DNA from 4 places in the Ruegeria sp. CF4 genome. Region 2 is predicted to be linked to each of the others. Evidence: riboswitches for the same ligand, from Rfam matches in the RefSeq annotation. Region 2 holds a riboswitch; each other region holds the start of a gene.

Region 1 (7,163 bases), on a different contig from region 2:
CGGTTGGTGGCTGGGCCGCTCTGGCAGGCGCCATCATCCTTGGCCCGCGTATCGGCAAGTATAAAGATGGCAAGGTACATCCGATGCCCGGTTCAAACCTGGCGCTGGCCACTTTGGGTACATTCATCCTGTGGCTGGGCTGGTTCGGCTTCAACGGAGGCTCACAGCTGGCAATGGGTACTGTTGGGGACGTGTCCGACGTGTCGCGCATCTTTGCCAACACCAACATGGCCGCAGCCTCTGGCGCCGTCGCCGCTTTGATCATGACACAGGTCATGTACAAAAAGCCCGACCTCACCATGGTTCTGAACGGCGCGCTGGCCGGTCTGGTCTCGATCACGGCGGAGCCGCTGGCCCCGACCCTGTTCGGTTCGCTCTGGATCGGTGCCGTCGGCGGTATCATCGTGGTCTTCGCAGTTCCGATGCTGGACAAGTTCAAGATCGACGATGTCGTGGGTGCCATCCCGGTTCACTTGTTCGCCGGTATCTGGGGCACCATTGCCGTGATCTTCTACGGTGAAGCAAGCCTGATCACTCAGCTGACCGGCATTGTCGCCTACGGTGTGTTCACCTTTGTCAGCGCGCTGATCCTGTGGGTGATCCTGAAATCCACTCTTGGCATCCGCGTCAGCGAAGAGGACGAGATCAACGGCCTCGACATGGCGGAACTGGGTATGGAAGCCTATCCGGAGTTTTCGAAGGGCTAAACTTCCCCATCAAAGCACAATCAAAACCGGGCGTCCGCGCCCGGTTTTTTTATTTATCCCCGAGAATTGTATTTCGTCGAAGTGCCGCTTTTCAAAATGGTGCCCCTATGAAACCGTCTGGGGGGAACAATTGAATGGCGACAGCAATGCACTCTTCTCGCAATCCTCGAATTAATTTACCCCGGCTACGCGACATAGGATGGTCACTTTGGGATCCTATTGGGTTACTAGCCCCCGGAGATTGCTGGCAAGATGAGCAATCCGAACCCTTCGCGGATGAGTACGATACGTATCTTATGTCAGTAGCTGGCCAACTGCGCAACGGTAGCACCCAAACTGATGTTGCCAACTATTTGATATACATTGAGGTTGAGCATATGGGCCTTTCCTATATGCCAGGAGTTGAGCAACGTGCAAAGGCAGTTGTCTCCGCCATCGCTGGTAACAAAGAAATATGGTCATAGCCGAGCGGGTAAGATGACTTTGAGAAAACCCAATACAAATCTCACTGAACGCTGCGCTAGTTTGCGCAGCGTTCAGCAAACCATTTTCGTTGGAATCAGACCCCGACGTCTACAATCGCCTGCGCCAGAATTGGCACGGTGGTCGCGTTCAGACCGGCGATGTTCAGGCGGCTGTCGCCAACCATGTAGATCCCGTGATCGTTGCGCAGTTGCTCGACCAGTTCAGGTGCCGCACCAAGGCGCGAGAACATGCCGCGGTGCTGTGCGACAAAACCGAAACGATCCGACCCGCTGAGACGTTGCAATTCGTCAGCCAGTTGCTGACGCAGACCCAGCATGGACAAGCGGACCTCTTCCAGCTCGGCGGCCCAGTCGGCGCGCAGCGCGTCATCATTCAGGATCGTCGTTACCACGCGCGCACCATGATCTGGCGGAAACGAGTAGTTCTGACGGTTCAGGAAAGCCAGTGTCGATTGGTTCAGAGCCGTTTGCGCCGCATCGTCGCTGATCGCCATCAGCAGACCGGTCCGTTCGCGGTAGACGCCGAAGTTCTTCGAGCAGGACGCCGCGATCAGGCAACGCTTGACCGATGAGGCAACCAGACGGGTCGCCTGCGCATCCTCTTCAAGGCCGTCGCCGAAGCCCTGATAGGCGATATCGATCATCGCTACGAGGCCTCGCTCGTTGATCAGGTTCACGACCTCCTGCCACTGCACCATGTTCAGGTTGGCTCCGGTCGGGTTGTGACAGCAGCCGTGCAGCAGAACCACATCGCCCGCATTGGCGGTTTTCAGGTCCTCGATCATGCCGTCGAAATCGACGCCGCGGGTTTCACCGTCGAAATAACGATACTGGACCGTCTCGATTCCCAGATAATTCAGGATCGACAGATGGTTCGGCCAAGTCGGGTTAGACACAAAAACACGGGCCGACGGATTGGCCATGCGGATCATCTCAAACGCCTGACGGCAAGCACCGGTGCCGCCCGGCGTCGCCACGGCGGCGATGTTGGCGCGCGGGACCGATGTACCCAAAATCAGACCGATCATGGCATCGGCATAGGCTGGGTCACCGGCCAAACCGGTATAGGCCTTGGTCTCCTGCTCTTCCAGAATGCGCTTTTCAGCCGCTTTCACGGCGCGCATGACCGGGGTGATGCCCTCAGCGTTTTTATAAACGCCAACCCCCAGGTCAATTTTCTGATCGCGCGGGTCATCGCGATATATCTGCATCAGCGCCAGAATCTTGTCGGCTGGCTGTGGCTTGAGGTTCTCGAACATCAGTTCTCTCCGGTTGCGACGGGCAGGGTTGGGAAGGCACCCCATTCAGCCCAGGAGCCGTCATAAAGCGAATGATCTTTTTTACCCATGCGCTCAAGCGCAAGGCTGAGGATCGCAGCCGTGACGCCCGAGCCGCAGGATGTGATTGCGGGTTTCGACAGATCTACGCCTGCGGCCTCGAATATGGCGCGGCACTCTTCGGGCGACTTCATGGTGCCATTTGCATTCAGCAGCGTACCAAAGGGCACATTGTGAGAGCCCGGAATATGACCCGAGCGCAAACCTTCGCGTGGTTCTGGCGCTGTTCCGGCAAAGCGGTCAGTTGAGCGCGCATCGATGATCTCATGATCGTTCAGCTTGGCCGCAGCTGAAACCTGCGTCACGTCACGCACCAGATGGTTTTGTACGCGAACGGTCATATGGCGATCGCGAACGACGGGCGGCAGGTCCTCGATCTCGCGACCTTCGGCCTGCCATTTCGGCAGCCCCCCATCCAGAACGGCAATATTGTCCTGACCCATCAAACGGAACAGCCACCAGACGCGTGCGGCAGACATCAGCCCAGCCCCGTCATAGACCACGACCTGATGGCCGTCGCCCACCCCCATCGCCCGCAGGCGGGACATGAATTTCTCGACCGGAGGTGCCATATGCGGCAGGTCCGAACGGTGATCGGCAATGTCATCAATGTCAAAGAACCGCGCACCGGGGATATGGCCTGCATCATACTCGGCCTTCGCATCGCGGTTCTGCGCGGGCAGATACCAGGACCCGTCCAAAATCCGCAGATCCGGGTCCTTGAGATGCGCGGCCAGCCAGTCTGTGGATACGAGAGTTTTCGGATCGTCCTGCATCAAAGCCTCCCCTGAGCGAGCTTGGATTTTCCCTATATGGGCACGGCCAAACGTTCAAGTCACGCCGCAGCTCAGAACCCGCGCGGGGAACGTTTTTTTCCAACCACATGCTTGGCGTGCTTGACAGGCAGCATTCTGTGGCAGAAATCTGTGCGACATGGTTCCCAATGGGGTTTCCCCAGAGGGATGAAAAGGGAATCCGGTGCGACAAATCCTGTCAATTCCGGAACTGCCCCCGCAACTGTAAGCGGAGTATCGCCCCATCAGGGCCACTGACCGAAATGATCGGTTGGGAAGGCCGGGATCGATCCTAATCCGCGAGTCAGGAGACCTGCCATGCACAAACCGGGCATCCGCCCAATTTCAACACGTTTCTACCGTCGGGTGTGACGGTAAGGAGAACAAACTATGCATATCGAACCGGGCGTCGTTAACGGCGCCAAACTTGTCCTGAGCTATGCCACCGCGGCCGGGGCAGGGCTTTATAGTCTGAAGCTGGCGTGGGAGAGCGTCAAAAACAGTGGTGTTGCAAGCCTTGCAGTGCGGTCTGCCCTGACAACCGGCCTTGTTTTCACATTCTTTGAAGTTCTGCCTCATTTCCCGGTGGGAGTGTCAGAGGTGCACTTTATTCTGGGCTCGACACTGTTTCTTTTGTTCGGTGCCGCCCCGGCTGCGATTGGTCTGATCCTGGGCCTCTTTGTTCAAGGGTTTTTCTTGGCACCCTTCGATCTGCCCCAGTTCGGAATGAACATGACGACGTTGCTGGTGCCTCTGTTTGCCCTGCAGGCGTTGGCAAACCGCGTCATTGCGCCGAATACGGCCTATGTTGACCTCAAGTATTCTCAGGCACTTGCGCTGTCGACCGCCTATCAGGGTGGTGTCGTACTATGGGTGGCCTTCTGGGCGTTCTACGGTCAGGGTTTCGGTGCCGAAAACATCGCCGCCGTGGCCAGCTTTGGCGGAGCTTACATGATGGTTATCCTGATTGAGCCCCTGGCCGATCTTGCCGTTCTTGCGGCTGCGAAATCCATGAAGGGTCTGAACAAGCTCGGCCTGTTCACGCCACGTCTTCTCAGCGCAGCCTAAACATCCCGCGCCGCGCACTACTTTGCGCGGCGCAACCTGAAATGCTGAATGATCCCGATCATGCTGATCAGAATCCAGAACCCCTCGATCAGCATCGACGCCAGATTGAAATTCTCGAGCAGCGAATAGACGATCAGAACCGACCCCAAGAGGTTCACCACCGGAAACGCGAGATCGTCAGAGTTCATCATCCGCATCTGTGTCGCAAAATAGGCCGCGACCACGATCAAAGCCCCAAACGAGCCAATAGCGTCGACGATGGTGAGGCTGTCGAGAACTGCAGTCATGAATGGGCCTTGCCGTTTTCAGAATACTCGTTGTGCTGGGCGTAGTGGTGCATGTTCAGGAATGCGGCACCCTCTGCACCCGCGCGGTATCCATGGGGGATATCAGCGGCAAAGCGCAAGCCCTGTCCGGCCTGCAAAGATACCCATTCCCGATCGCGTAGAATCTCGAGCGTACCTGAAAGAACAAACACCTCCTCGGTCACACCAGCGGCATGGGCGGGGGATTCGTGGCTTTGGTTCGGATGCAAGCTGACGTGAAATGTCTCGGCCCCTAGGGCGGGGTCGAAGGGAAAGACGATCTTGACCTCTATGGTCCCGGGGAAGGTCACGGTCTGGAAAACAGACGGGTCGCCCAGCGCCGTATCGATCAGCGCGCTGAGTGGTAGCTGGAAGCCTTTGGCGATTTTCCACAAGGTCGCGATGGTGGGGCTGGATTCGCCGCGCTCTATCTGGCCCAGCATGGCTTTGCTGACCCCGGTCATTTCAGCCACCTTCGACAGGCTCAGCCCGGACGCCGTCCGCACGTCCCGTAATTTCAGCGTTATGTCGTCCGGTGCCATATCATCAACTTCCGAATCCTCTTGTACGTTATAGCGCACATGTGATACGTGCGCTATAACGTACGAACCCCAAGACATGCAACCCGAGGCAAAAGGGAAACAGCATCATGCCATTGTACCGATCCAGAACCTCTACCCATGGCCGCAACATGGCCGGTGCCCGCGGTTTGTGGCGCGCCACCGGTATGGGCGACGATGATTTCGGCAAACCGATCATCGCTATCGTAAACTCGTTCACCCAGTTTGTGCCCGGTCACGTCCACTTGAAGGACCTCGGCCAGATGGTCGCGCGCGAGGTCGAGGCAGCCGGCGGTGTCGCGAAAGAGTTCAACACCATCGCGGTCGATGATGGCATCGCCATGGGCCATGACGGGATGCTGTATTCGCTGCCCTCGCGTGAGGTGATCGCGGATTCGGTGGAATACATGGTCAACGCGCATTGCGCCGACGCGATGGTCTGTATCTCGAACTGCGACAAGATCACCCCCGGCATGTTGATGGCGGCCATGCGCCTGAACATCCCGGCCATCTTCGTCTCGGGTGGTCCGATGGAAGCGGGCAAGATCGATATCGCCGATCTGGACGCCAAGAAAATCGACCTTGTGGATGCGATGGTAGCCGCTGCTGACGACCGCTTCACCGACGAACAGGTTCAGCATATCGAGGAAAACGCCTGCCCCACCTGCGGCTCGTGTTCGGGCATGTTCACTGCCAACTCGATGAACTGTCTGGCCGAGGCGCTGGGTCTGGCACTGCCGGGCAACGGCTCGACCCTTGCCACACACGCGGACCGCAAAGAGCTGTTCCTTGAGGCCGGTCGCCGGATCGTCGAGATCACCAAGCGGCACTATGATCTGGACGAAAAAGGCTTCCTGCCACGCGAGATCGCTACGTTCGAGGCCTTTGAGAACGCCATGAGCCTCGACATCGCTATGGGCGGTTCGACCAACACGGTACTGCACTTGCTGGCCATTGCGCATGAGGGCGAGGTGCATTTCACCATGTCCGATATGGACCACCTCAGCCGCGAAGTGCCTTGTTTGTGTAAGGTCGCACCCAATACCGAGAATGTGCATATGGAAGACGTGCACCGCGCCGGTGGCATCTTCTCAATCCTTGGCGAACTGAGCCGTGCGGGATTGCTGCACGAAGATTGCGCAACCGTTCATTCGGCTACGATGGGCGAAGCGATTGCCAATTGGGACATCAAGATCGCCAACAATCCCAAAGCGCAGGAACTGTTCAAGGCTGCACCAGGCGGAGTGCGCACCACTCAGGCCTTCAGCCAGTCGAACCGGTACAAGGAGCTGGATACCGACCGCCAAGGCGGCGTGATCCGCTCGAAAGAATATGCCTTTAGCCAGGATGGCGGTCTTGCGGTACTGTTCGGAAACATTGCCCGCGACGGCTGCATTGTGAAAACTGCAGGTGTTGACGAGAACATCCTGAAATTCACCGGCTCAGCCTATGTCTGCGAAAGCCAGGACCAGGCGGTGAACGACATCCTGACCGGAAAGGTCAAAGAAGGCGACGTGGTCGTGATCCGCTACGAAGGCCCGCGCGGCGGGCCGGGCATGCAAGAGATGCTCTACCCGACCTCATACCTGAAATCCAAAGGTCTGGGCAAAGCCTGCGCTTTGCTGACCGATGGCCGCTTCTCGGGCGGCACCTCGGGTCTATCAATCGGCCATGTCTCGCCCGAGGCGGCAGAGGGTGGTGAAATCGGGCTGGTGCAAACCGGCGACACCATCGAAATCGACATCCCGAACCGCAGCATCCATCTTGCGGTGTCCGATGAAGATCTGGCCGCCCGGCGCGAAGAACAGGATGAAAAAGGCTGGCATCCCGCAGCACCGCGCAAACGCAAGGTGTCTACGGCGCTGAAGGCCTATGCCAAGCTAACCACCAGCGCGGCGAAAGGTGCT
Region 2 (7,163 bases):
GAGCGTAGTCGACATCTTGCCAACGATCTAAGAAGAAGACTAGGGCGTCGGTGTCATCCAATCCTGATGGTCGTACATCAGGGTTAATGTCAGGATTTGCGAGAGCAAGCGCATGATAAAAAGCGTCAAGGGTAGGGTCATCCATCTTGGAGAAGATAGCAACTCGGAGTTTTTCGTGACCGTCGGCCTTTAGTGAAGTCGTCGAAACGAGAAGCAATAGTACAGTTGCGAATATGCTTAAGAAAACTCTGAGCATTTGTGGTAAGATTCCAACATCTTCACTTTGTTTACATTGCAAATACTTGTTGGTCTACAATTCCTTCCGCGCCCTAAGCGCCGCAGTAATCGTCCCATCATCCAGATAGTCCAACTCGCCCCCAATCGGCACACCCTGCGCCAGCGAGGTCAGGCGTACCTGCCCCTCTAACTGATCGGCGATGTAATGAGCGGTGGTCTGACCGTCGACGGTGGCGTTTAGGGCAAGGATGATCTCGGTGATACCCTCGGCCACAACTCGATCCTTCAACCGCGGGATACGCAATTCATCCGGGCCGACCCCGTCCAGAGCAGACAAAGTCCCGCCCAGAACGTGATAGCGACCCTTGAAGACCCCGGCGCGCTCCATTGCCCAAAGGTCGGCGACGTCCTCGACCACGCACAGCTCTCCGGTCGCGCGAGCCTCGGCGTCGCAGATGTCACAGATGTCGGTGGTGCCCACATTGCCGCAATTCAGGCACTCGCGGGCGGTGATGGCTACTTGTTGCATCGCGTCCGATAGCGGCGTCAGCAACAAGGCGCGTTTGCGGATCAGGTGCAGCACCGCGCGGCGGGCCGAGCGGGGGCCGAGGCCCGGCAGCTTGGCCATCAGGTCGATCAGATTGTCGATGTCACTGTTCGAACTCACTGCGCGTTCTCCTGCAAATGGGCCGGACTTGGGTGCCCGGCCTCGACTCCGTCAGGAGTGCCTATCAGAACGGCAGCTTGATGTCGGCGGGCAGGCCCATGCTTTCGGTAAGCTTGGCCATCTCTTCCTGCGAACGCTCGGCGGCTTTGGTTTGCGCATCCTTGATCGCAGCCAGGATCAGATCCTCGACCACTTCCTTGTCGTCGCCGTTGAAGATCGATGGGTCAATATCGAGCCCTTTGAGCTCACCCTTGGCCGTGGCTGTGGCTTTGACAAGACCGGCACCGGATTCGCCAACAACCATCAGATTGTTCAGCTCTTCCTGCATCTCGGTCATCTTGGTCTGCAGGTCCTGTGCGGATTTCATCATCTTGGCCATGTCGCCCAGACCGCCGAGTCCTTTGAGCATCGATATTCTCCTGTAAATCGCGTTGCCGTCTAAATACGGGTGGCGCGGACCCGGCACAAGGGGCGAGGCGTGTCCCGTCCGTCGCCAAAGTCTTTGGGAAGGCCCTTCCGCCGGTTGAGCCTCACAGGTTTCGCCTCGACCTCAATCCTCCTCGAACGGGTCCCATTCGTCTTCGACCTCAGGCAGGGCTTCGGTTTCGACCTGCGCCGCGCGTTGCTCAGGGGTTTCGATCTTGGTGATTTTGGCCTTAGGGAATTGCGCCAGCACCGCCTGAACCAAGGGGTGTTCGGTGGCCACCTGCTTCAGCGCCAATTCTGCCTCATCGCGAATTTCAGCAATCGTTGCTGCATCGCCATCGGATACAATCGTCACGGCCCATCGATTACCAGTCCAGCGCTGCAAAGCTGATCCGAGCCGAGGGGCAAGGTCCGCGGGCGCATGGGGGGCGGGAGTAAACTCGATCCGACCCGGCTGATAGGAGACCAGACGTACACCGTTTTCAACTTCGACCAGAAGCTTGACGTCCCGATTGATCCGGATCAGTTCGGCCACATGGTCGAAAGTAGGGTAGCGGGCCAGAGCGTTCGCCACGTCCTGGGCCAACGCTGCCGAGGGCGCGCCAGCTGGGTTGCGCGTTGCCGCATAGGTCGTTTGCGTCGCAACGGGGGTTGAGACGTTGCTCTGCGTGGCTGCCGGCAAGCCGCCTCCCGGCCCTCCGTTTGGAGGAGGCATGGGCGCATCCTGAAGGCGTTTTATCAACTCCTCAGGGCTGGGCAGGTCGGCCACATGAGTGAGGCGGATCACGGCCATTTCGGCGGCCATCATCGCGTTGGGCGCGGCGGCAACCTCTTCGAGTGCCTTCAGCAGCATCTGCCACATGCGGGTCAACACGCGCATCGGCAGGGCATCTGCCATCTGCTGGCCCCGGGCGCGCTCATCGGGCGAGACGGTAGGGTCTTCGGCGGCGTCTGGCGTGATCTTCACCACCGAGACCCAATGGGTAATCTCGGCAAGATCACGCAGAACGGCCAGCGGGTCTGCCCCTTCGGCATATTGGGCGCTGAGCTCGGTCAGGGCACCGGCAGCGTCGCCGCGCAGGATCATATCAATCAGGTCGAGTACCCTGCCACGATCCGCCAAGCCCAGCATCGCGCGCACCTGATCGGCGCTGGTTTCGCCTGCGCCATGGCTGATCGCCTGATCCAGCAACGAGGTCGCGTCGCGGGCAGAGCCCTCGGCGGCGCGCGTGATCAGCGCCAGCGCATCTTCGGCGATTTGCGCGCTTTCGGCATCTGCGATCTTGCGTAGCAGGCCGATCATATCTTCGGGCTCGATCCGGCGAAGATCGAAGCGCTGACAGCGAGAAAGCACCGTGACCGGAACCTTGCGGATCTCGGTGGTGGCAAAGATGAACTTCACATGCTCGGGCGGTTCCTCAAGCGTCTTGAGCAGCGCGTTGAAGGCGCTGGTCGAGAGCATGTGAACCTCGTCGATGATGTAGATCTTGTAGCGGGCCGAGGCGGCGCGATATCGGACACTGTCGATGATCTCGCGAATATCATTCACGCCAGTACGGCTGGCGGCGTCCATCTCCATCACGTCGACATGGCGGCCCTCCATGATGGCCACGCAATGTTCACACTGGCCGCAAGGTTCGGTGGTGGGTTTGCCTTCGCCATCTGGGCCGATGCAATTCATGCCCTTGGCGATAATCCGGGCGGTGGTGGTTTTACCGGTGCCGCGGATGCCGGTCATGATGAAGGCCTGCGCGATGCGGTCGGCCTCGAACGCGTTTTTCAGCGTGCGCACCATGGCGTCCTGGCCAACCAGATCGGCGAAGGTTTCCGGGCGGTATTTTCGGGCAAGCACCTGGTAGGCGGGGCTGGGCGTGTCGGTCATGTCTGCTTTCGCGGATTCGAGTTCCGCCGCAGCGTAGAGGCCGCCGCCGTCCGCGTCCACCGCCCGACCGGATGATTTTCGTTTTGGAATGCGAGACGGGGCGGTTAAGATCAGACACTTGAAGACCAGTAGAAAGATCTTCTGATTAACGTTTCGGGGGGAACGTAGAATGTCTCAGATGATTATCCATGCACTTCAGGTTGGCGGAGGAACGCTCGCGCTGACATCGATGCCGGGTCGGGGTGGCGATTATCAAGGCGATCTGGATGCCGTGGCCGATTGGAAGCCCGGCCTGATCCTTTCAATGGCAACCGAGGTCGAGATGATACTCGATGGCGCCAGAGACTTCGGTATCGACGTCCGGAACCGTGCCTGCCGATGGGTTCATCTGCCGGTCGAGGACTATGGCACGCCATCACCCGAGGTGGACGAACGTTGGGTCGAAGTCAGTGCCGCAGTGCGTCATGCGCTGTCCGGTGGCGGACGCATTTTGATTCACTGCAAGGGCGGATGTGGTCGATCTGGTATGGCTGTACTGCGTTTGATGATAGAATGCGGCGAGCATCCGGATGCAGCGTTGCAAAGGCTGCGCGCGTTGCGCCCCTGCGCTGTTGAAACCGACGAGCAGATGGAATGGGCGATCGCGCCCGCCGGTATTCTGGCTGTGGGCTGACTTGTCAGGCAGACGGTCGGTATTCGGGTTGCACCGACGTAGTCTGGGCAAGCGTCAACACTTCGAGCATCGCGCATGGCGGGTTCGACAAGATATTTGTCGACAGTGCTTCGGTCTCGGTGCCGAACAAAAGGTCTGCGTAGCTGTCCAGATGCTCTATCGCTTCGTCTGATCCAGCGCCGCAGAACACTCTGATTTCGTCGGCGCGCGCGCGAAAACGGGCGGTGCACCCGTCCGAACAATGCGCCAGTTCGCTACTGCCCTGAATCTCGAATTCTGTAGTCGCCGCAGGGGCTGATTCCGCCATCGAGGTGGCCAGCGCCCGTGCGATTCGCGCCAAAGCCGGACAGGTTTTCCCCGTCCTTTGGCAAATTGTTGCCGAGAACTGGTGGGTTCCGGTTTTCCATATCATGATGCGCCCTCCGCGCGTGGGCTGAGGGTGTGAAACAGGTGGGACAGCACAGTGCAGTCTGGACCTGCCCGGACACCCCGCCCGAGTTTCAGTTTCGGTTCCGATGGCAGGTCTCCTGACTTGCGGGTCATCGCTTTGCCGACCTTCCCAGCCCTCAAGGCCAGTGGCGCTACGGCATTGCTCTCCGCTTACAGTTGCGGGGGCAGTCGCGGATTTGGTCCGTTCCGGATATTACCGGGCAGGGCCGCACCGTGTTCCCTTTTCATCCCGGCCTCGAACGAGGGCGCGGGAACCATCACCACATCGCTAGCGGTTGCGCACTTCCCGAGTCAAGCGGATTGAATGCCACAAGCTTACCTTTGGTCCAGCCACGTCAACCTTGACTCGAACGCGATCGAGTGAACTGATCGGTTCAGATAACGCATGAGGATCAGATGTTGGACGCGCGGCAAACCGTGATGACCGAGGAGTTCCGGTTTCCCGCCGGGTCCGCGATGCTGTCCGCCCGCTTGTATCTGCCTGCGACCGATCCGGAAACGGTTGTGGTCATTAACAGTGCCACAGGCGTGCCACGAGACTATTATCAGCATTTTGCGCGTTGGCTGGCAGCTGAGCGCGGGATGGCCTGCCTGACCTACGATTATCGGGATTTTGGTCACTCGCTGACCGGGCCGCAGAAGGCCTCGACCGTGACAATGGCAGACTGGGCGCTGGTCGATATCCCTGCTGCACGGGCCGAGATGCGGCGGCGGTTTCCGGGTGCCAAGCTATGGAGTATTGGCCACTCGCTTGGTGCGATGCTTGGGCCGGTGCAATCGGATATCGAACAGATAGATCGGATGATCTGCGTCTGTTCAGGTCTAGTGACGCTCAAAGATCACCCGTGGCCTTACCGCGCGCTGGCTGCGTTGTTCTGGTATGGCCATGTGCCGTTGTTGGTCCGTGCTCTGGGATATCTGCCGGGCAAGGCGGTCGGTTTTGGTGAGGATCTGCCCGCGTTGATCTATTGGCAATGGCGCAAGTGGTGCACGGCTCCCGACAGCTATCTGCCCGAGATCGGAGAGACGCTGCCTCAGGCCCGTTGGTCCACCGCAGGCGGGCGTGTTGATCTGTTCGCCTTTGAAGATGATGAGATGGTACCACCCGCAGCCGTGTGGCGGCTGGCCGATCTTTACGGCTCAAATGCCCATCGTCACCTGTTGTCGCCGCAGGAATTTGGTTTGCCAAAAGTTGGACATATCGGAGCGTTCGCCCGACGAAACGCAGCGGTTTGGCCCCGCCTGATCGACTGACCAGACGGGACGTTGCCTCACAGCTTCTTGCGCGACTTTTTCTGCTGCGTGACACTACGCACCATCTTGCCGAACGCTTTGTCCCGCGCGCGGGATTGAGCGATGGTTTCCGAGTTGCGCTGATCCTCGCGCCGCAACTTACGCCAACGCTCCAGCCGGGACGGGTCAAGCGTGCCGCTTTGGACCGCGACCTGAACCGCACAGCCGGGCTCGGTTTCGTGCTGGCAATCCGAGAAACGGCAATTCAGGCTCAGCTCCGTGAGGTCCGAGAAGACCTCATCGACTCCGTCCTGTGCATCCAGCAAACGCAGCGCCCGCATGCCGGGCGTATCGATCAGCCAGCCACCATTGCGCATCTGATGTAACGCGCGCGCGGTCGTGGTGTGCCGGCCCCGTGCGTCATCCTCGCGAATGCCCGCCGTGGCTTTTTCCTGCCCGGTCATGCCATTGGCCAGCGTGGTTTTACCCACTCCGGATGAGCCCAGCAGCGCACCGGTCTGACCCTTTGGGCACCACGAAAGAACCTGTTCGATCGCAGCCGGGTCCAGTGCATTGATCGCCAACACAGTCAGAAACGGATCGATGGCTTGCGCCTTTTTCACAAAGGTCTCGGGTGCATCGGAATTGTCGGCCTTGGTCAGCACGATCACCGGATAACACCCGGCCTGATGCGCAAGCGCCAGATAGCGTTCCAGCCGGGGCAGACTGAAATCGGCATTGCATGAGCTGACGATGAACAACACATCGACATTCGCGGCGATTAATTGTGCCGAAGCACCTGTGCCCGCAGCGCGACGCTGCAGCAGGCTGCGCCGGTCCAGCAGGTGGTGCACGCGTCTATCATTGTCTGCCAACACCCAGTCCCCAACCGCATAGTCGCCGGTGGGGTGGTTGGGGGTCAGCAACGGGATCTCGCCGTTGGGGCCAAGCCCGATCAACCGATCCCGATGAACGGCTGTGATGCGAAAGGGATTGCAGGTTGGGTCAGCCACGTGTTGCGCGGCAAAATGTGAGGACCATCCGAGGTCCGATAAAGAAAGAGACATTGGTCTGCCTGTTGTCAGAAACAGCGTGTCCGACGGATGGCGATCGCGCATCCGCTGGTCATGTGTTCAGGCAGTCAGAAGATCGTGTCGGATCAGAACCCGGCTGCCCGAAGGGTCATTGCTACAATCATAAAGCCCTCCTGTGGCTCAGGGGTTGATAAAGTGAGAGGCTGGACATCGACCCAAGCGGGACTCGTTGTGGCTGCTTCCTTCCGGACCTGACCAGGTTGGCGAGGCGCTCGCCCGCGCCAACCTCTCGACCCCTCATATAGGCCCGCTGCGCCACATTGGCAACCCGTCAGAGGGTCAGTTGGATAGGCAGGAACCCGTCTTCGTCCAAAGGCAGAACGCAGGGGTCATACTCGGCCAATTCATGCAGATAGGCCTGGGCGGACGGGCCGGTGGTCAGAATAGCTCTGGCTCCGTTTGTCGGCCTCAGAATGAACGGGCGCGGCGCTTGCTCCAGCGGGTCATATGACAGTTTGCCCGCCAGATAATCACGCAGCACATCATGAATGAGCCGCGCAG
Region 3 (7,163 bases), on a different contig from region 2:
CGACCATCCTGCGTATTCTCGACGAAAAAGGCTTTGTCGAAAGTCGCAAGGACGGCAAGACGCTGATCTATAAACCGCTTCTGGAAAAAGACAGGTATCAGACACGGTCGCTACAGAATCTGTCCCGTACATTGTTCGACGACACGCCCGCCACGTTGGTCGCGCGTCTTGTCGACGATGCCGGGCTGACAGAGACGGATCTTGAGGACATTCGGGCACTGGTAGAGAGGAGACTGCAAAATGACAGCAGTTAAGCCCGTACTCGACTTCTATCTCGAGCTGAATCTGGTGATGGTTCTGGCATTGTTGATTTGGTTGACGTCGCGCTTCGCTTTGAAACGGACGTCCCTTCAATTCGCGTATTTTGCGCAGCTTCGCGTGTTCAAGATACTGCTTGTCTGCGTCGTGCTCAGCCCGCTGCTGGCGATCAGCCTGGCCGAGTTGTTGCGCATGGCCTTGCCTAACAGTCCTATCGCCCTTGGTGACATCGCGGTCGCGGCGTATCTGCGGGGTGACATCGCCCTGCCAGCCACCCAATTCGAGAGCTTGCTCAACATACGGGAACGTTGGGCGGATAACGTACTAAGTGGCGATTCTGTCTTATCCTTGATTGCGTTTGCTGCAATTGCCACCGGGGCAATTTTTCTCGCAGCGCGCGTGGTACATGCTGCATATCGAATTCGCGGAACCATAAACGCCAGTTTCCTCTGGCGGCGTTCGTCGAAAGTCGACATTCGGCTGTCTGACCGTATATCGGTCCCTTTCGCAGTGCGCGGATTGCGCCGGAGGCACGTTGTCTTGCCTACGCACTTGCTCGACACGCCGGATGAGCTGCGATTTGCCATCGCGCATGAATTCCAGCACGTCCGCGCCGGTGATGTAGAATGGCAACTGATGCTTGAGCTTTTGCGTCCGCTGATGTTCTGGAACCCCGCCTACATAGCGCTGAAGTATGAATTTGAGCGTCTGCGTGAACTGGGTTGTGATCAATCCATTGTGGCAAGACGGCGCTTGAATGCTTCGCACTACGCCAATTGTCTGTTGAACTATTGCGGTCGCATCGTGGCGCGTGATCGATCCTACGTTCTGGACGTCGCATTGGTCAGTGGTGGCCGCGCCAAGCGCGTGTTGCGCCAGCGGGTACTGGCGCTGTCAGATGCGCCTCTTCTGCTTCGCCCGACCAACACTCTGGTATTTGGCAGCACGCTGATATTCGCCGGGATACTGGCTTTCGGCTCAGTTTCAATGCGCCAGACCGACGACTGGAGCCATGACAGACTCATGCTATCGACCGTCGTCAATCTTGAGCGATTGGCCGAAAGAAATCAGGGCAATTAGGCCTGTCCATATTTGCGCCGTCTCAGAAAGCGGCGCAAAACCATGTTTGTGAGCAGGAAAAGAAGCGCAAGTCTGGAACATCATGCGCGCGCAAGACCTGGTCGAAGCGTGTGATATGGCTTGAAACAAGCCAGAACCAGCTTCAATCCTAATGCACCTTTCGCGCTGTACGAAACAGCAACAGGAATACGAATACGGACCCGATTGAGGTGGTCACGATCCCAACAGGCAATTCCTGCGGAGCAAGTAACAGCCTGCTGAGGATATCCGAGCCAGTCAAAAGCGCAGCACCAACCAAGGCCGCCGTGGGCAGTAAATGGCGGTGCAGCGGGCCGGCAATTCCTCGGGCGATATGCGGCACCATCAAGCCGACAAAGCCGATCACGCCAGCCACCGAAACAAAGACGGCGGTCGCGAGGGCCGCGGTGAAGAACATGCTGAACCGCAAGCCCTGCACAGGCACGCCCAAAGTGGTTGCGGTCAGATCTCCTGTCAGCAAAGCATCCAGCCAGCGACTGCGGTAGAGTGAGTAGCTCAGGATCAGTATCAAGCCCGCGCAGACAAGCGGAAAAGTCTCCCAACGAGCGAGGCCCAACCCGCCTAGCATCCAGAAAATCACTGAGTGTGCGGCACGACTATCGCCCGCGAAGATCAGATAGTTTGTAATGGCAGAGAACAGGAAAGACACCGCCAGCCCGGCCAGTATCAGCTTTTCGGGCGCGCTTGTCCGCAGCCCATGCACCAGCGCGAGCACGATACCCGACGCCACCAACCCTCCGCAGAACGCAGCCAATGGCAACGTCCAGAAGCCCAGAATATCTCCGGTTACAGTGATGACGAATACGGCCCCCGCTGCAGCACCTGAAGACAGGCCAAACAGAAATGGATCCGCCAGATCGTTGCGTGTGGTGGTCTGCAGTACGACGCCAACGATACCCAGGCCCGCGCCGATCACCGCTGCAAACAATGCGCGTGGCAGGCGCAGGTCGAAGACGATCCGATGCATCGGAGACATCTCTCCTCCGGTCAGGCCGGTGCCCAGAAGGATCGCCTCGAATGTGTCCGTGATCGGAATCGAGGTGGTTCCATAGATAGTCGAGATCAGCAAAAGGGCAGCCAGAACGACCGCCCCCAGCAAGAGTATCAGGCCCAATCGGCCCATATCAGTTGAGATCCGGATGCATGGCCTTGGCCATTTTCGAGATCGCAGCAATATTCGCCGGTCCCGGAGTGAGCTCTTCATAGCGCAGGCCGATCCAGCGTTCGTTCTTGACGGCATCTGTCTGCGACATCACAGGGTGTTCCTGCAGGAACTTGAAGGTATCTGCCGCGCCATTGCCGGTCTGATAATCCAGTAGCACCAGAAATTCAGGGTTGGCTGCGGCAACCGCTTCCCAAGAGGTACGGCCCCAGCTTGTATCCATGTCGTGCGTAACGCTTTCTCCTCCAGCCGCTGCGATCATGGCGTCAGGAATGGCGAACTTACCCGCCGTAAAGGGCGCATCAGCAGGGCCGTCCAACAGGAACACGCGTGGTTTGGCCAGATCAGCGGTCCGAGCTTCGATTGCTGTCAACTCGTCTTTCCAGCCCGACACAAGCGCTTCGGCCTTGTCCTCGACATGCATGACCTTGCCCAGACGCAAAACATCGTCGAACAGCAGGTTCATGCTGGCTTCGGGGCGATCCTTGTCCAGATGGACGCAGCTTTCGGTCAGGATCATAGTCCTGATGCCGAATGGCTCCAGTGTGCCGGGGGTCACATCTCCGCCCGGCTTCATACCGTAATACCAACCGGCAAAGAACAGGTCAGGTTCGACCGCAACAAGATTTTCGACAGTCGGGTATTTCGGCGCGAGTTCAGGGATATCGCCGCGCAGCGTGTCGAACTCGGGGCTGGTCTTATACCATCCGGTGATGCCGGTCAGACCGACGATCTTGTCCTGCAGACCCAGCGCAAAGGCCATGTCGGTCATATTCATATCATGCACGACCAGACGTTCTGGCGCGGCATCAAAGACAAGCGGCTCACCGCAATTGTCAACCGTCACCTCTTGCGCAGCGGCGCCGCTTGCCATGGCAGTGACCAGCGCCACGGACCAGATTTGCTTCATTGATAGTCTCCTGAGTTTATGTGGAAAGCGTTGTTCTTCGGATGTCCAGAACGGGGATCATGCGGCCTTCGTGATGAAAGCGCAGGTAATCGACACCGAAGGTTTCGCGCACACGTTCCGATGTCAGTACCTCGTCGACCGAACCAAACCCGGTCAGGCGCGTGGATTTCATCAGAGCAACGTGGGTGGCGAATTCAGGGATCATGACCAAATCATGCACGATCATGACGACAGTAATACCCAGATCAGCGACCAGAGACAGCATCCGCCCCTTCGCATCGGGATCCAAATGATTGGTCGGCTCGTCAAGAAACAGCAAAGTCGGGTTCTGTGCCAGCGCCCGAGCGATATGCGCGCGCTGACGCTCACCACCCGACAGTTGGGCCATCTTCTTGTCAGCCAGCGCGCCAAGGCCCGTAATCTCCAATATACGGCTGAGTTCCTGCGCGTGTTCACCTGCAGATCGGTCCGCGCGGATCGGAATCTGTCCGAGCGCCACATAATCCCGCAGCGACAAGCGCCCGTCAGGCATCTCTTGCTGACTGACCACCGCGATCATCCGAGCACGCTCTTTTGCCGAGAGTTGCTTGAGGCTGCGCCCCTTGAGCAAAACATCCCCTAGTGCCAGCCCTTCCGCCCCACACAGCAAATTCAGCAGTGTGGTTTTACCTGCACCGTTGGGGCCCGCGATTGCCAGTATTGACCCTTCGGACAGCTCAAAGGATACGCCTTGCAGCAGTATGTCCCCATTCAAGGCATAATATTCGAGATCCGAAGCCACCAGAAACGGCTGGACGGTCATATCGAAACCTCCTGACTGATCGGGGGCATGCGAGACAAGGTTTTGGTGTAAAGGGCACGCGGACGCTCGCTGGCCTTGGTCCAGCCATCCGGGCTCTGTTGATATTGATGGGCAAACTCGGCCAGGGCTTCGACGTCAATCAATGTCTGGATATCACCAAATAGATACTGCGCCTTGCCGACCGCTTGAAAGCCTACGGTCACGGGATGCGCGCATCCTGCCATGCAATCGACAGCCCGGATCGCAAAATGCTCGGGCAGCTTCGATTGAAGCGTATCATGCACTCCATCCACTGATTGCGCGGCCGCACAGGTCGAACAGATCAGAACAAAATGATCAGGTGCGCCAGGCATATAACCCTCCGCCTCTGCCCAAACGCAGTGCGAAGGTGCTGATTACAGAAACACGTGTATCACGTGCCATCAAAGCCTCCTTCCAGGACGCCCCGCCCCGGCTTGGTTGAACAACTGATGGCAGGTCTCCTGACTCGCGGGTCGGTGCTTGGCCATCCTTCCCGACCCTTGGGGCCAGTGGCTGTTTGGCTTCGCTCGCCGCTTACAGTTGCGGGGGCAGTTACGGGTTTGGCCAGTGTAGACCGCACCGTATTCCCTTTTCATCCCACGGGCGCACCCTTGGGAACCATCACCGGATTCAGTGCCTGAGATCGATGAATGCGTCAATACGAAAGTTATCACGCGTTACCGGTCGGCCGGACACAATCGCGCCACCCGCTCTTTCACGTCTCGGTTGGATTGGATAAGAGGGATCAACCCCTGCAAAGATGCGCGGGACAAACCCTCAGCGCTAAACAATCAGGAGCCCGCTCATGCCGTATCACCGCCTCGCTCTGGTAGCTGTGCTGGCAATTTCATCAACAAATTCGGCGCTGGCGCAATCTGCTGACGACAACCCCTCGGAACTGTTGCTGGAGCTCAATACCGTGCAAAAGGTGAACGGCGCCTGCCGCTTGACCTTTCTGGTTCAGAACGAAACCGGAAGCGATATCGAGAAGGCAGCTTTTGAGACCGTCATTTTCGACAGCTCGGGCCGTGTCGTTACGCTTTCTCTGTTCGATTTTCGGGATCTGCCGGCAGACCGTCCGCGCGTGCGTCAGTTCGGCCTGCCCGATCTCAACTGCGACTCGATCGGGCGCGTTCTGATCAATGGCGCAAACAGCTGCGTTGTCGACGGCTCAGAAAGCGATATCTGTGCAACAGGACTGAACCTTACCAGCCGGATAGATGTGGAGCTTTTGGGATGAACGCGCTTGAAGCATTGCGCCAGATCGTGGCTCTGGGCGGGCCAGTGGTGGCCATTCTGATCGTGATGTCAGTGCTGGCTCTGGCCGTCACGCTTTACAAACTGTGGCAATTCACCGTGACCGGAGTTGGACGACATCGGGTGCTGTCCCAGGCCCTGACGGCATGGGATGCCGGGGATCATCAGACTGCACGCGCGCGATTGGCGAAAAGCCACAGTTATCTGGCCCCATTGGTCGGTGCAGCCATGGATGCGCCCGATCTACCCGGTCTCGATGATCGTCTGGATGCTGAAGCCGGATTGGCCCTGGCAGGGCTGGAGCGCGGTTTTCGCCTTCTTGACACCGTTGCCCAACTCGCGCCTTTGCTGGGGCTGTTCGGGACCGTTCTGGGTATGATCGAAGCGTTCCAAAGCCTGCAACAGGCAGGCAGCTCCATTGACCCGTCGCTGCTTGCGGGTGGCATCTGGGTGGCGCTGATCACCACCGCCGTGGGGCTGGCGGTTGCGATGCCGACCTCAATGGTTCTGTCATGGTTCGAAAGCCGCACCGCGCGCGAGCGGGTCTTTGCAGACAAAGCACTGCGGACCGTGTTGGTACCAGGTCAGCTCGCCAAAGAGGCCGAGGCCATTTCAGCCGTGCCGGAACATGCGTAACCGGGCGCCATTTGTCCGGCGGACCCTGTCGATGACGCCACTCATCGATGTGATCTTTCTGCTTTTGCTGTTCTTCATGCTGACCTCGACCTTCTCAAAATTCGGCGAGATCGAGCTGAGCAGCACGACTGGCGGAACCGCGCAAACCAGCGAACCGTCTGAGCGGGTCTTTCTACAGCTCGGTGCGGAACGTCTTGTGTTGAACGGCACGGCGATAACCTTGGACGATCTCGCGACCGAGATCGAAACCGGGCAGGTGCTCGTCAGCCTCGATACCGATGTCACGGCCCAACGCCTGACGGATCTGTTGGTTCGGCTGCGCGGGCGCGAGGGGCTCAGCGTTCTGGTGCTGGAGTGAGCCGATGATCCGCCAGACCGCCCCCCGCCGAAAACGCGATTCAACCATAGCTCTGATCAACGTCGTCTTTCTGATGCTGATCTTCTTTCTGATCACCGGTACCATCGCACCACCACTGGACCCTGACCTCGACCTTGTGGACACGTCAGAGCTCGAAGGGCGCGAACCGCCCGACGCGCTGGTTCTGCACAAGGATGGAACGCTGAGCTTTCGCGGAACACCTACCGATGCCGAGACCTTCATGGCCGATCATGATGAAGGGCCGGTACGGATCGTTCCGGATCGTGACGCTCCGGGTGCGCGCCTGATCGAAGTCACGGGCCTGTTGCGCCGCAATGGTGCGCCTTCCGTGTTTCTGGTCACAAAACGGACACTGGAATGATCCGGGGATCGATCATAGTTGCCGCGCTGGCCATTCTGGTGTCGCTGATCTTGCACATTCTTGGACTCAGCATGACTGCATCTGTTGAACCGGGTGAACCTGCCGCACAAGGCAATTCCGACGTGGTGGACCTGAGCAACAGCTTCGAAGATCTTGCGGAGGCGTCCAGCGATCCAGTGGAACCCGAACCTGCCGAAACCCCAGAACCGGAAGCAGCCGAAACCCCCACCAGCGAAGCACTGGTTGCGTCCGACGATC
Region 4 (7,163 bases), on a different contig from region 2:
ACAGGGGCCTCGATCCGTCTGATCACTGATGGTGACGTGGCCGGTGTCATGCATTGTGCCGAGAGCGAAGCGACCGGCATCGATATGTATATGGGTCAAGGCGGCGCGCCTGAGGGTGTGCTGGCCGCTGCAGCGCTGAAATGCATGGGCGGTCAGATCTTTGGTCGCCTGTTGTTCCGTAACGATGACGAGCGAGGCCGCGCCGCCAAGGCAGGCATCACCGATCTGGACCGCGTGTACGCGCGCGACGAGATGGTGACAGCCGATGTGATCTTTGCCGCCACCGGCGTAACCGGCGGCTCGCTGCTGCCGCGCATCAAGCGCGAGCCGGGCTGGGTTGAGACAACAACACTGCTGATGCGGTCCAAGACGGGCTCGGTGCGCCGTATGTCCTACCGCACGCCGATGTGGTCGCATAACGACGCTTAGCGACTTGCGCCGCTGCCTTCGTCGAGCGTATTGGTAAAAAGATTAAAGGCCGGGTCCGATAGGGTCCGGCCTTGGTGCATGAGGTGAGACGTGGCGTTTCTGGGTGTTGAGCAATCGTTGACAGGACGGCGTTGGGTTGGACCGGCGATCGAGGTCGAGCGGTCGGCTGAGATGATGGCGCAACAGACTGATCTGCCGCGTGCCCTATGTCAGGTTCTGGCCCGCCGCGGAGTGCCGGCCATGGAAGCCTCTGGATTTCTGGAGCCCAAGCTGAAGGAATTGCTGCCTGATCCGCGTTCGATGAAAGACATGGAGCGCGCCGCGACCCGGTTTCTGGAAGCCGTGCGCAAGCGCCAGAAGATCGCGGTCTTCGCAGATTATGATGTGGACGGGGGCAGCTCAGCGGCGCTGTTGCTGGTTTGGTTGCGTCAGATGGGGATTGCTGCAACGCTCTATGTGCCCGACCGGATCGACGAAGGTTATGGCCCAAACGTGCCTGCCATGCAGGAACTAGCGGCCAGCCATGATCTGATCATCTGCGTGGATTGCGGAACGCTTAGCCACGAACCTATCGCGGCAGCGAAGGGCGCGGATGTGATCGTTCTGGACCACCATTTGGGTGGAGAAACACTGCCGGATTGCGTGGCCGTGGTGAACCCGAACCGGCAGGATGAAAGCGGCGATCTGGGGTATTTCTGCGCCGCTGCCGTGGTGTTCCTGATGCTGGTCGAAGCAGGGCGCCAATTGCGCGAGGCGGGGGCTAAAGGGCCGGATCTGATGGCGATGCTGGATCTGGTGGCGCTGGCCACGGTGGCGGATGTTGCGCCGCTGATCGAGGCCAATAGAGCATTGGTCCGGCAGGGATTGAAAGTTATGGCCCAGAGGCAAAGACCGGGGCTGGTCGCGCTGTCGGACGTGGCGCGCATGGATACCGCGCCCAATAGCTATCACCTGGGGTTTCTGCTGGGGCCGCGTGTGAATGCGGGTGGGCGCATTGGGCAGGCCGATCTGGGCGCACGTTTGCTAAGCACCGACTCGGTTTCCGAGGCCGAAGCCCTGTCCGAGCGGCTGGATGCTCTGAACACCGAACGGCGCGAAATCGAGAACGCGGTGCGCGCGGCAGCCATGACGCAGGCCGAAGAGCGCGGGCTGGATGCGCCGCTGGTTTGGGCTGCGGGCAACGGTTGGCATCCCGGCGTCGTTGGCATCGTCGCATCGCGGTTGAAAGAGACCGCAAACCGACCCGCCATCGTGATCGGGTTTGACGGGGATGAGGGCAAGGGCTCTGGCCGGTCGGTCTCGGGCGTTGACCTAGGCGCGTCAATCCAGCGCCTCACGGCTGAGGGGCTGCTGGTCAAGGGCGGTGGCCACAAGATGGCGGCGGGTCTGACAGTGATGCGCGATCAGCTGGAGCCTGCCATGGAGCGGCTATCGGAACTTCTGGCCAAACAGGGCGCGGGCCAAGGTGGCCCAGCCGACCTGAAACTGGACGGGGCGCTGATGCCCGGGGCCGCGACGGTCGATCTGATCGAACAGATTGAAAAAGCAGGACCATTCGGGGCTGCGGCTCCTGCCCCGCGCTATGCCCTGCCCGACCTGCAGGTGCGCTTTGCCAAACGCGTAGGTGAGACACATCTGAAACTGTCCCTGTCCGACGGCATGTCCGGTGGGCTGGACGCTATCGCCTTTGGCGCATTCGAGGGTCCGTTGGGGGATCGCCTTTCCAATCACGGCGGCGCTCGGTTCCATTTTGCGGGTCGGCTTGAGGTGAATACCTGGGGTGGCCGACAGAGCGTACAGCTGCGGCTGGAAGACGCGGCAGAGGCCGTCTGACACCTGTTTCAACGCACCTCGAAAACGGTCAAAAAAGTTTCGCAGGCTTGCGTTTTTCGTCTTGCGGGGGGGGAAGGTAAACCGTAAAAGGCCCTCCACAAGCCAGCGTGGCCCGTTCGTCTATCGGTTAGGACGCCAGGTTTTCAACCTGGAAAGAGGGGTTCGATTCCCCTACGGGCTGCCACTTTGCTTGTCTGGACCAAGTGGCCCGTTCGTCTATCGGTTAGGACGCCAGGTTTTCAACCTGGAAAGAGGGGTTCGATTCCCCTACGGGCTGCCATTTTTCCAATCCACTCATCGTGATCTCTGATTGAATGATTGTGGCTACGCTTAAGCGCAACGACTAGCCAGCTTGCCGGTGATTGGTTTCTGCAATCTCGATCCGAATACCCCATTGCTTCAATGCCTTGGCAACATCCCCGGTAGGTGCTTGGTCCGTGACCAGTAGATCGATCATACGCGGCTCGGGTCCGACATAAGGCGCGGTTTCACCAAACTTAAAATGCGCCGCAGCCACAAACAGTCGGTCGGTGTTGCTGGCGACAACAGTCGCAAGGTCTGCCTCAACTGAACTGTGGTACAAGAAACCTCGACGTGCCGAAATCGCATCGATGCTGAGCACTGCGATGTCAAACGCATAACGCTGTACCTGCCGATGCGTGACGTGACCGAATGCGCCGCGCTCATCGCTTTGCAGTTCGCCCCCAAGCAAATGCACACGATTGCCATTGGTTCCGGCCAGGGTCTGCCCCACCCCGATCGAGTTGGTCACGACGGTCAGGTTTCCCGACTGCCGCAGCTCTTCGGCCACATAAGCGGTGGTCGAGCCGACATCCAGAAAGACGGTCATCCCGTCCCGTATCAGGCTCGCCACATGCCCCGCGATCAACCGCTTTTCTTCAGAGTGTTGCGCTATACGGCGAAAAAAACTGGGGTCGCCTTGGGTGCCGGCGAGATAAGCGCCGCCATGCACACGTTCGACCGCGCCCGAGGCTGAGAGCGACTTGATCGTGCGCCGCACGGTTTCTTCAGAGACCCCTAGTGTTTTGGCCAGTTCCGAGTTTCGGGCTGTCCCGCCCAGACGACGGAGAACATCCAGAAGTTCAAGCTCACGATGGGTGTGCGGGCTGCGGGTTTTCACTGGACGCTCCGTATTTCCCAAATTTACCCAAACAAAGACACGGAATGCGGTCAGTGATCAACCCGAAACAGGCCGACCGCTGCAAGCGGCCGACTTGGTTTGGCTCAATGACAACAGACAGGCTTACGGCGCAGCGCGGTTTTGCGGAATGACCTCATAGCCGGGCTCTTCGGGTTCATCATCCAGCATTTCGGGTGGAAAGCCCGGTGCTTGAATCTCAAGTCCGGTCGCATCTTCGAGGCGTTTGATGATGTTCGGGGACAACTCGCGCTCGCCGTAGCGTGCGATGCCGTCTTCGAATATCTTGATCATCACCGGATTCACCTCAAGGGGGACACCGGCGCGGTCGGCAACCTCCTGAAACAGGCCGATATCCTTTTTCACCAGGTCCATGGTGAACGAGATATCGCGTGAACCGTTCAAGATGACCTGGCTTTCGGTTTCGTGCACGAACGAGGTGCCCGACGAAATCTTGATCGCCTCATAGGTGGTTCCAAGATCCATTCCAGCTGCTTTGGCGGTCACCAAAGCCTCGGCGCAGGTGATCAGGTTAGCGGTGGCCAGATAGTTGGTCAGCACTTTCAGCACCGAGGCCGACCCCAGTTCACCTGTGTGCAGAATGCGCCGCCCCATGGTCGTCAGGAAGGGCATAATACGCTCGAACGTTTCGCGGTCACAGCCAGCGAAGATCGAGATATTGCCCGTCGCAGCCCGGTGACATCCGCCTGAAACCGGACAATCCACCGCTGCGCCGCCTTGTTCGATGACCATGGCACCAAGGCGTTTGACCTCAGCCTCATCGGTGGTCGACATCTCCATCCAGATTTTGCCGGGGCCGACCTCGGGCAACATCTCTTGCATCACGGCGTCCGAGGCGGCGGGTGAAGGCAAGCAAGTGATCACCGCGTCGCAATCACGCATCAACTGCGCCGGACTTTCAGCGGCTTTGGCACCCTCGGTGACAAATCGGGTCACCTGATCCGGGTTCAGGTCATGAACCGTCAAATCGATTCCGTTACGCAGCAGCGATCCCGAGAGCTTGCCCCCAACATTTCCCAGCCCGATAAACCCTACTTTCATGCGCCGCATCCTCCTGTTCGCGTCTTGTGATCCATGCCAACACGTCACCACAGATGGATCATGCCGCCCAGCGACCTCGACAGGTCGCTTTTTACCTGCTTCTTCGCTGATCATCGCGACTCGCTTGACAAGCAGCCCAAGCGTGCCGCATGTCCCTTTCGTTGGTGTCTGCGTGCGCAGATGAAAAGGGAATGCGTCAGCGGGTTTTCCGTCAAACGCAGCCGCCCCCGCGACCGTGAACGGAGAGGGTGCCCAAGCCACTGGCCGCAAGGCCGGGAAGGCGGGACATCCGACAGAGGCCCGCCTCTGACATCCGCAAGCCGGGAGACCTGCCAACGCCCGAGATTTAAACCGGACGGGGTGTTCCGGTGTCGGGTCAAAAGCGACCCGCATGAAACCCCGTCCCCCACGAAGAGGATTTGGGGGGATGAGAGACATGACCGAGACCGCTCCGGTCGAGCTGCTGGTTTGCACCACCTGCCGTCGCGGGCTGCCTGTCGAAGATGATGCGCAGCGCCCCGGTGCACTTCTGCACAAGGCGCTTGAGCAGGCCGATCTGCCCGAAGGGATCACCTTGAAAGCCGTGGAATGCTTGTCGAACTGCGATGAGGGCTGTTCCATCGTCTTGCGCGGGGGGCCGGATCGCTGGACCTTCGTGTATGAACACCTCAACGAAACCGACCACGTCGACATGATCGTGGAGGGTGCCACCAAATACCTCGCGACCGAGGATGGTCTGGTCAAATGGCGCGAGCGCCCCGAACATTTCCGCAAGAACTGCGCAGCCCGCATTCCCCCGATTGGAGCCCTGAAATGAGCAACCTTGAGAAACTTCCCGTCACTGTGATCACCGGCTTTCTGGGCTCGGGCAAGACAACGCTGGTGCGCCACCTGATGCAGAACCCGCAGGGCAAGCGTCTGGCCGTTGTGGTCAATGAATTCGGCGATGTTGGCGTTGATGGCGATATCCTGAAATCCTGCGCGATCCCCGATTGCCCGGCGGAAAACATCATGGAACTGGCCAATGGCTGCATCTGCTGCACCGTGGCGGACGATTTCATCCCGACCATCGAAGTGCTGATGGCGCTGGAGCCGCGCCCTGATCACATCCTGATCGAAACCAGCGGTCTGGCGCTGCCGAAACCGCTGCTAAAGGCCTTCGACTGGCCTGATATCCGTTCGAAAATCACCGTCGATGGTGTCATCGCGCTGGCCGATGCCGAGGCGGTCGCTGCCGGTCGCTTTGCCCCGAATGTCGAGGCGGTGGATGCCCAGCGCATGGCCGATGACTCGATTGATCATGAAACGCCGCTGTCCGAAGTGTTCGAAGATCAGATTTCCTGCGCCGATATCATCCTGCTGACCAAGCCTGATCTGGCCGGTCCCGAAGGTGTCGCCAAGGCCAAAGAGGTCATCGCTGCAGAGGCCCCGCGCCCCCTGCCCGTTGTTGAAGTGGCCGAGGGCGTCGTTGACGTCCGCGTCGTGTTGGGTCTGGAAGCCGCCGCCGAGGATGACATGGACGCACGCCCATCGCATCACGACGGCCATCACGATCACGAACATGACGATTTCGAAAGCATCATCGTCGAGTTGCCCGAACAGAGCGATCCGCTCGATCTGGTGACGAAAATCGAACGTCTGGCCAAAGAACTGAACATCCTGCGCGTCAAAGGCTATGCCGCCGTTCAAGGCAAGCCCATGCGCCTGCTGGTTCAGGCCGTCGGTGCGCGCGTGCGCCATCAGTATGACCGCCCTTGGGAACCCGGCGAGGAGCGCCGCTCGCGTCTAGTCGTCATTGCCGAGCATGACGATATCAAAGAGGCCGAAATCCGCGATATCCTCGTGGGTGTGACCGAGGCAGCCGAGTAAAGCCATGCACGTCGTCTTCCGCGAAAGCCACGGGTTAGAGGAAACGGAAACCCCGACCGATCTGGGCCAAAGCCCGGCGGATTTGGTGGTGCTGTCCTTTTCCGACAGCGACCTCGGCGCTTTCGCGGCGGGATGGCACCGTGGAGGCGGACCCGACGGGCGGATGCCGACGATGCGGCTGGCCAATCTGACGGCGCTGAAACACCCTCTGTCCGTCGACACCTATGTCGAACAGACGTTGGAGGGGGCCAAGGGCATACTGATCCGTCTGATCGGTGGAGTGCCCTATTGGGCGTACGGCTTGCAGCAGGTTCTGGCGCTGGCGCAGGCCAAGGGCATTGCACTGGCCGTCCTGCCTGCGGATGGGCGCGAAGATACCCGGCTGGACGACTACTCCACCTTACCCGTCTCGACCCTGCGGCGGCTGGCGCATCTGTGCGACACCGGCGGTGAGGTCGCGGCACAGGCGGCCTTGGCGCAAATGGCACTGGCGGCAGGTCTTTATGCTGGGCCGGTGATGGGGGCCAAGACCTTGCCCGAGTGTGGCGCATGGTGCCCGGATCGCGGTGTGCTCCCGGCGGAAAAAGCGTTCACAGGTGACGCGAAACGCATCCTCGTCACCTTTTACCGCGCTTACCTGACCTCGGCGGATACCGCCCCGGTCGCAACCTTGATCCGCAGCCTGCGTGCCCGCGGATATGACGCTGTTGGTCTGTTCGCTCCATCTCTGAAAGCACCCGCTGCCGCCGACTGGCTGCGGGATCAGGTCGTTGCGTTAAGCCCATCCGCGATCATCAACGCCACTTCGTTC

Evidence for each region. A riboswitch is a leader RNA that binds a small molecule or an ion and turns the genes downstream of it on or off. The one in region 2 is predicted to bind cobalamin.
Region 1: another riboswitch for cobalamin. It lies ahead of ACR0NF_RS06650 (energy-coupling factor ABC transporter permease); the one in region 2 lies ahead of ACR0NF_RS15455 (hypothetical protein).
Region 3: another riboswitch for cobalamin. It lies ahead of ACR0NF_RS12420 (DUF1636 family protein); the one in region 2 lies ahead of ACR0NF_RS15455 (hypothetical protein).
Region 4: another riboswitch for cobalamin. It lies ahead of ACR0NF_RS01670 (DUF1636 family protein); the one in region 2 lies ahead of ACR0NF_RS15455 (hypothetical protein).

The regions. Positions count from the first base shown of each region.
Region 1 is NZ_JBQFRJ010000002.1:150-7,312, reverse strand. Features, by position in the region: gene ACR0NF_RS06665 (ammonium transporter) at 1-707, shown strand, start outside; gene ACR0NF_RS06660 (amino acid aminotransferase) at 1,267-2,451, opposite strand; gene sseA (3-mercaptopyruvate sulfurtransferase) at 2,451-3,305, opposite strand; cobalamin riboswitch at 3,447-3,658, shown strand; gene ACR0NF_RS06650 (energy-coupling factor ABC transporter permease) at 3,714-4,391, shown strand; gene ACR0NF_RS06645 (CBU_0592 family membrane protein) at 4,409-4,678, opposite strand; gene ACR0NF_RS06640 (helix-turn-helix domain-containing protein) at 4,675-5,238, opposite strand; gene ilvD (dihydroxy-acid dehydratase) at 5,346-7,163, shown strand, end outside.
Region 2 is NZ_JBQFRJ010000007.1:124,125-131,287, forward strand. Features, by position in the region: gene recR (recombination mediator RecR) at 311-904, opposite strand; gene ACR0NF_RS15440 (YbaB/EbfC family nucleoid-associated protein) at 969-1,313, opposite strand; gene ACR0NF_RS15445 (DNA polymerase III subunit gamma/tau) at 1,455-3,212, opposite strand; gene ACR0NF_RS15450 (protein-tyrosine phosphatase family protein) at 3,382-3,885, shown strand; gene ACR0NF_RS15455 (hypothetical protein) at 3,890-4,297, opposite strand; cobalamin riboswitch at 4,386-4,609, opposite strand; gene ACR0NF_RS15460 (alpha/beta hydrolase family protein) at 4,732-5,589, shown strand; gene rsgA (ribosome small subunit-dependent GTPase A) at 5,607-6,635, opposite strand; RNA gene ffs (signal recognition particle sRNA small type) at 6,796-6,894, opposite strand; gene ACR0NF_RS15475 (bifunctional 2',3'-cyclic-nucleotide 2'-phosphodiesterase/3'-nucleotidase) at 6,934-7,163, opposite strand, start outside.
Region 3 is NZ_JBQFRJ010000005.1:3,342-10,504, reverse strand. Features, by position in the region: gene ACR0NF_RS12445 (BlaI/MecI/CopY family transcriptional regulator) at 1-254, shown strand, start outside; gene ACR0NF_RS12440 (M56 family metallopeptidase) at 241-1,338, shown strand; gene ACR0NF_RS12435 (FecCD family ABC transporter permease) at 1,487-2,500, opposite strand; gene ACR0NF_RS12430 (ABC transporter substrate-binding protein) at 2,502-3,449, opposite strand; gene ACR0NF_RS12425 (ABC transporter ATP-binding protein) at 3,466-4,251, opposite strand; gene ACR0NF_RS12420 (DUF1636 family protein) at 4,248-4,604, opposite strand; cobalamin riboswitch at 4,707-4,910, opposite strand; gene ACR0NF_RS12415 (hypothetical protein) at 5,078-5,512, shown strand; gene ACR0NF_RS12410 (MotA/TolQ/ExbB proton channel family protein) at 5,509-6,165, shown strand; gene ACR0NF_RS12405 (ExbD/TolR family protein) at 6,197-6,523, shown strand; gene ACR0NF_RS12400 (ExbD/TolR family protein) at 6,528-6,905, shown strand; gene ACR0NF_RS12395 (energy transducer TonB family protein) at 6,902-7,163, shown strand, end outside.
Region 4 is NZ_JBQFRJ010000001.1:345,358-352,520, reverse strand. Features, by position in the region: gene glpX (class II fructose-bisphosphatase) at 1-429, shown strand, start outside; gene recJ (single-stranded-DNA-specific exonuclease RecJ) at 520-2,262, shown strand; tRNA gene ACR0NF_RS01690 (tRNA-Glu) at 2,372-2,446, shown strand; tRNA gene ACR0NF_RS01685 (tRNA-Glu) at 2,468-2,542, shown strand; gene ACR0NF_RS01680 (DeoR/GlpR family DNA-binding transcription regulator) at 2,606-3,403, opposite strand; gene ACR0NF_RS01675 (NAD(P)-dependent oxidoreductase) at 3,527-4,597, opposite strand; cobalamin riboswitch at 4,629-4,834, shown strand; gene ACR0NF_RS01670 (DUF1636 family protein) at 4,920-5,300, shown strand; gene cobW (cobalamin biosynthesis protein CobW) at 5,297-6,352, shown strand; gene cobN (cobaltochelatase subunit CobN) at 6,357-7,163, shown strand, end outside.